One region of the Lysinibacillus sp. Bpr_S20 genome, then DNA from elsewhere that is predicted to be linked to it. Evidence: riboswitches for the same ligand, from Rfam matches in the RefSeq annotation. Region 1 holds a riboswitch; the other holds the start of a gene.

Region 1 (3,465 bases):
ACGGGCAAGCTATGTTATGAAGGATATAATGCATTAATTACTAACTGATAAAGTTCTTTAATTCTTTATACGGTTACGTTAGAAACTATAATGAATGTATTAAAAGAAAGGAGAAATCTTAAAATCATCGGGGTAAAAGAAAGCGTGACTAAAATAATAGAATGATACATTGCGTTGTTTTCCGAAGCATCGCTCGCCCGCGGAAAGCGAGCGGAATGCTTCGGAAAACAACAATAGAGTCAAAGCGCCAAATGAAAAAAGCGAGGTATTCGACGATTTAATCGTTGAATACCTCGTAATGTGAGAAGATAGGGACATTTTCAGTGCCCTCGATGAAACCGTCCTCTTTTTATTAAATACGGCTCGATAAGATCCGTCAGTTAAATCAAGTTTTTGAAGTTTAAGCGTTTATTCAGTGCATACATAATCGGCGCACCTACTGCTAAGACAACAAATTCACCTGCAGCAACAGTTAACCATGTCCAGAAGAATGGTAATTCTAATGCTAAGTTCAATTCAAAAGCAATGATAAACATTGTGCATGTAAATAAAAATGTATTGATGACTAAACGTGCCCAAATATTTTTGACAATCTTACAAATAAGAATGAACAACCCAAGGGTAATCATCGAATGGCCCACACCGAAGACTAAATCGTACATGCCGAGTGGTGAAAATATATTGGAGATAAATACACCAATAATAATTCCGACGGCAAAACGGGGATTGAAGGCAACTAAATGGTTAAACATTTCAGATAGACGGAATTGTACCTCTGTAAAGCCAAATGATCCGACTAATAATGTAACAGCAATGTAGAGTGCTGCAATAATGCCGCTCGTTGCTAAAAATTTTATTTTCATATTCATTTCTCCTTAGTTTTTTTACGTGGGATGGTTACGAACCACGTGAAGCAAAAGCAATCATATCAATGTTCATGCTTACTTGTAAATAGCGATGAGTAAAAAAAACGCAGAAATTCATAGTGCTAAAGGTAATATTTTGCTTTTGTCATTGCTCATTAATAAGACAGGTGTGTATGAACAGGATTTGAATTTTGAATCCATGACAAGGGGCTTGTACACTTGTTTCTTTACAGATGGAATGAAATTGGACTATAGATGAGAAGCAACCACTAAAGGAGAGTTCAGCCATATCAAAAAAGAACTGTTCTAAGCAGTTCTTTTAAAGTGACCGTTTTAGTAGTTTTTTAAAACACGAAAAGCTTGAGCAAACTTTTGGGCAAAGATTAGTGGGGGTTCTATTGATTGAAAATGAACGTATAAAATAACGGGGTCCGAATATATCCAGTGATTATGAACAGCACTTATAATCAAATTATTTTCAGCAAGTACCTTAACAAACGGAGGTAATTCCTCTTGGAGTACTACAACTTCACCTAAGTTAAGTGCATTCCCATATATATCAAGCGATTCGAATGTAATCCCAGCATGAAGTGCACTACGACTTGGGCGACCTTGAATCTTCACATTAAGGTTGCGATTCAGTTTTACTGAGCATACGCCATGTTCCATAGAAGCTTTTCCGTTTACAATCTGTGCAAATTTTGTACACATATCTTGAAAGCTTTGCATTTAGACACCCCTACTTTTTTTAAGGAGGAGTCTTGGAGTGGAAGTAGTAGGTCAAAATATCACGATTTTAATAGAACAGGTTACTCCTCTAAAATATTTTTAATTTCCTCTATTTCAATAATAATATCGTCTAGTTGTTTCTTGAATTCATCTGTATATTCTAATTCTCCATCTAATTCTTTTGTATATTCTAAGGCATTTAAGGCAAAATCAAGAGCAAATGCAAATAGACTGTCGCATAGATCAGAAATGATTGTGTCAATATTTCCTAAACTTGCACTTTGATTCTCTTGTGAATAAGAAGGCTGATTTACATTGATTTCATCATTATTCATAGTATTCCTCCTTTTTGAGAACAGCACTTTGTCTCATTTGCATCATATGCATGACATGTAAAAAAGGAGACTAGAAAGGACTATTATGTGTTGAAAAGTTAAGCCACATCTGACTAGGTGTGGCTTTTTACTATGCGTTGAAAATGTTTCGAAAATGGATTGTTTTGCAAAAACGATTGCGTAGAAGAACTTAAAATAATTATCAGAAATAGGCTTTTTTATTATTGACAAATTAATTAATCAATAATATTGTTTTGTTAATTGATTAATTAATTAATAAAAATCGTTTGGAGGTCTAACATGTTAAGAATAGAGAATTTGGTTAAAAGTTATCAAAATGGTCGTGAATTGCTTTATGCATTAAATGCTGTTTCATTGTCGATTGATGATGAGGAATTCGTTGTCATTCTAGGTCCTTCTGGATCCGGTAAATCTACACTGCTTAATGTAATTTCTGGTTTAGAGCAACCGGATTCAGGAAGTGTCACTTACGATGACTATGAGATTTGTGGATTAAATCAAAAAGAACTGACGCTATTTAGACGTGACAAAACGGCTTTCATTTTTCAAGCCTATTATTTACTCCCGTTTTTAACTGTAGAATCTAATATTAAAATGGGTGCTGATTTAAAAGGGAACAAAAATATTTCTGACATAATTGATGCTTTAGGACTTGGTGGATTAGAAAAACGTCTTCCTTATGAACTTTCGGGGGGACAACAACAACGAGTGTCTATTGCCCGTGCATTAGCGAAAAAACCGGATTTTTTGTTTTGTGATGAACCAACTGGAGCATTAGACGAAGAAACGAGCAAACAAATCTTAACTTTTTTGAAGCAGCTTCAAAAACAATTGAAATTTACCATTATTATGGTAACGCACAATGCTAGTATTGCTCAAATTGCAACAAAGGTAATCAAAATGACTAGCGGAAAAATTGTGGAAGTAACTAACAATGCTCATCCACGGGATGTTAATGAAATTACATGGTGAGAGAGGGAGTACATTTAATGAAATTTAAAAAACAGTATCCGCTAGTACTGGTTGTTGTCTGTGCAGTATTTATTTGTACGTTACTGGTTTTCTATCTTCAAAGCATAGACTCCATAAAGAAGGTACTTGCACATCAAAATCAGCAAGACTTTACGCTTACTCTACATGATGAGGGAATAATAACGGACCTTTCCAATAAGTATTCTTTCTCGTATGATCCGATGACATATAAAGTCATTTATGATGAAAAAAATGTATATCGTATTATGCAAAATACGCGCCACATTGATATTCCACTATATTCAGAAGGCGTTGCGCCCCAAAAAACAACTGAAATTGCAATAGATAAAAATTTTTCGCAGGACAATAAATTAGCATTAGGAGATCCAGTTACTATTGGCAATACAACATATTCAATTAGTGGGATTTTTACTTTACCGGACGCAATTTCACCACTGGTAGCTGATAATGGTGTTGGCTACAAACCTACTACTCAAGCATTAATTTTATGTAGTGAAGAAGTTTACTCAAATTGGGATGAA
Region 2 (3,465 bases), on a different contig from region 1:
TATGTATGTGGCCGACAAAGAAAAAGATTTATCATCAGGTACATTATATGCAGCCAAATTTAAACAAACTGGTACGGAAAACGGTGGTTCAGGGAATTTACAATGGATTAATTTAGGACATGCAACTGATAAAGAAGTGAAAAGTATTATTGATAGCGGTATTACCTTCAACGATATTTTTGAAACTTCAGATGAGCCTAAAGAAGGTTTTACAGCAATTAAAACATACTCAAATGAAGGCAAAGTTGAGTATTTAAAACTTAAACCTGGCAAAGAAAAAGCGGCAGCCTTCCTAGAAACTCGTCGTTATGCTGCTATTCTCGGTGCGACTACTGAATTTAACAAAATGGAAGGTTTAGCACTAAACGAAAAGGATAAAAAAGTATATATCGCAATTTCCGATCAAAGTAAGGCTATGGAAAAAGATTCAACGGGAAAAGATCCAGCCGACCATATACAATTACCAAAAATTAAAGCTGGTGTAACTTATCAATTAGATTTACAAGATGGTCAAAAGGATAGCGAAGGAAAGATTATTAATAGCTCTTATGTAGCCCTATTAATGTCTGGATTAGTTGTTGGGGAAGATTTAAAAGAAGCTGATGCATTTGGAAACACTGCAAATGTAGAAAAAGTAGCCAATCCGGATAACTTAAGTTACTCTGAATCAATGAGAACACTCTTTATTGGTGAAGATAGTGGAGCTCACACAAATAACTACGTTTGGGCATATAATGTTGATACGAAAAAATTAGATCGTGTCTTATCTGTTCCAGCAGGAGCGGAAGCAACTGGTTTATTTGCTGCTGATGACCGCAATGGATTCCCCTACATTTTCAGTAATTTCCAGCATCCTGGTGATGAAGTAGAGGCTAAGGCAATTACAGCTGTTAATAAAGATGAATTACTTAAGGCTGTTGACGAACAAATTGGTATAAATAAAACAGGTGGCATTGGTTATATTTCTGGCCTGCCTTCTTTAACAAATATGCCAGATTTCACTACATCTGATGGTCTTAAAGTAGATAAAGTAACAGCAAAATCTAAGTCAGTTACAGGTACAGCTGAAAAAAATGCTACGGTACAAGTTTATAAAGAGAAAACATTATTAGGGGAAGGAAAAGCAAATTCAAAGGGGAAGTTCACTGTGAAGATTAAAGCTCAAAAAGCAGGCACAAGCTTAACTGTTGAGGCTAAAGACAAGGTTGGACACAAAATTGAATCAACGGTCGTAGAAGTTGTTTCTAAATAACAGTGTCTTTTTCAGAGACACATATATGGGGAGTTTTTATAAAAAATCAATTTGACATTTTGTACTATTCTTTTATATTATATTGAAGAATAGAATGCCCGGACTCGAACGGGAGAGGTTCATAGCTGATACCCTCTATAAAAAACTATGGAAACATGACAATAGGCCATGTCCATATCGGACGTGGCTTTTTTATATGTTTTTACTTATGTTTTAATAGAAATTGGTGATGCCTCTCTTGAAAAGTGTTGGGAAACATTTTACAAGGAGGTTTTTTTACGTGATGAAGCAGGAAAAAGCAATTGTTGTATTTAGTGGAGGTCAGGACAGTACAACCTGTTTGTTTTGGGCAAAAGAACATTTTAAAGAGGTTGAGGCAGTTACGTTTAATTATGGTCAAAGGCATCGTCTTGAAATTGAATGTGCAAAAGAAATAGCAGCGGAGCTCGGTGTTAAGCATCACATTCTTGATATGTCACTACTGAATCAGCTTGCTCCAAATGCATTAACACGACAAGATATAAAGGTAGAAGACGGAGAAAATGGTGAGCTTCCATCGACGTTTGTACCTGGTCGAAATCTTCTCTTTCTTTCATTTGCTGGCGTTTTAGCGAGCCAAGTAGGAGCTAAGCATATTGTAACGGGTGTTTGTGAAACGGATTTTAGCGGATATCCGGATTGCCGAGATGTTTTTATTAAATCCTTGAATGTAACGTTAAATTTATCAATGGATGATTCCTTTGTGATTGATACACCGTTGATGTGGCTGAATAAGGCACAAACATGGGAGCTTGCTGATCAGTTTGGGGCACTTGAATTTGTTCGGGAAAGAACGTTGACTTGCTATAACGGTGTAATAGCAGATGGCTGTGGGGAATGCCCAGCATGTAAACTGCGAAAAAGAGGGCTTGATGAATATTTGAGTTACAGGAAGGAGTCTTAAAATATGTCAGATTTCGTAATCGTCGAGAAGCTCCAAAAAATAGATGAAGATATTCAAAGAAATCAATTGAACTATCATGCAAAGCGAGTTCTCGTAAGTAAAGAATTTACCTTCGATGCTGCTCATCATTTACATCATTATGAGGGGAAATGTAAAAACCTGCACGGTCATACGTATCGCGTAGTTTTAGGACTGAGTGGATACACAGATGAACGCGGTTTAATGATTGATTTTGGCGATATAAAAGAAATATGGAAAGAAAAAATTGAGATTCATTTGGATCACCGTTATTTGAATGAAACGCTTCCACCGATGAATACGACGGCAGAGAATATTGTTGTTTGGATTTACGAAAAGTTGGCGGAGGCCTTGCTTGATACACAAACATATAACGGTGCGCGTGTAGAGTTTATTAGGCTATATGAAACGCCCACAAGCTATGCAGAAGCGAGACGGGAGTGGATGGAAGTTGAGTAAGATCCCTGTTATCGAGATTTTTGGACCAACGATTCAGGGTGAGGGCATGGTAGTTGGCCAAAAGACAATGTTTGTGAGAACTGCCGGCTGTGATTATTCGTGTTCTTGGTGTGATTCGTCGTTTACGTGGGATGGCAGCGGGAAGCATCTTATTGTCCAAATGACAGCGGAAGAGATTTGGTCTGAGTTAAAACGTCTAGGAGGCAATGGCTTTTCATTTGTCACGATTTCAGGTGGGAATCCTGCACTCATTCGAAATTTGGAAGAGCTCATTGCAATTTTAAAAGAAAACGATATAAAGATCGCGATGGAAACCCAGGGAAGCAGATGGCAAAAATGGATGTATGACATTGATGAACTAACAATTTCACCAAAGCCACCTAGTTCTGGAATGGCCACAGACTTTTCGGTACTCTCTGATATCATCGAAAAACTTATAAATCGAAACAGTAATCACCATATGTCCCTCAAAATAGTCGTTTTTAATCAAGAGGATTACGATTATGCTAAACAAATTCACCATCGATATCCAATGATACCTTTGTATCTCCAAGTCGGTAATGATGATGTCACAACGACTGACAATTCACGATTAATCGTACATTTATTAGATAAGTATCATGCGCTGATTGATAGAGTGATAAAAGATGAAGAATTAAGAGATGTCAAAGTACTTCCTCAGCTGCATGCTCTTGTTTGGGGGAATAAAAGAGGAGTATAGTGTGCCATTACAAACAAAGAATATGCTCATAACTTTGGGCGGTATGAAAGTATAGGCTAATTTGGCCTATAC

The links. Region 1 has a riboswitch for preQ1 ahead of MWJ95_RS04995 (QueT transporter family protein). Riboswitches for the same ligand answer to the same signal wherever they lie in the genome.
Region 2: linked by a shared signal. The riboswitch ahead of queC (7-cyano-7-deazaguanine synthase QueC) and the one ahead of MWJ95_RS04995 (QueT transporter family protein) in region 1 are both predicted to bind preQ1.

Annotation. Positions count from the first base shown of each region.
Region 1 covers NZ_JALNLQ010000002.1:80,279-83,743, forward strand. The annotation lists gene MWJ95_RS04995 (QueT transporter family protein) at 381-863, opposite strand; PreQ1 riboswitch class I at 870-914, opposite strand; gene MWJ95_RS05000 (DUF1259 domain-containing protein) at 1,200-1,595, opposite strand; gene MWJ95_RS05005 (hypothetical protein) at 1,676-1,930, opposite strand; gene MWJ95_RS05010 (ABC transporter ATP-binding protein) at 2,231-2,923, shown strand; gene MWJ95_RS05015 (FtsX-like permease family protein) at 2,941-3,465, shown strand, end outside.
Region 2 covers NZ_JALNLQ010000001.1:574,979-578,443, forward strand. The annotation lists gene MWJ95_RS02780 (alkaline phosphatase PhoX) at 1-1,252, shown strand, start outside; PreQ1 riboswitch class I at 1,361-1,407, shown strand; gene queC (7-cyano-7-deazaguanine synthase QueC) at 1,536-2,195, shown strand; gene queD (6-carboxytetrahydropterin synthase QueD) at 2,199-2,672, shown strand; gene queE (7-carboxy-7-deazaguanine synthase QueE) at 2,665-3,393, shown strand.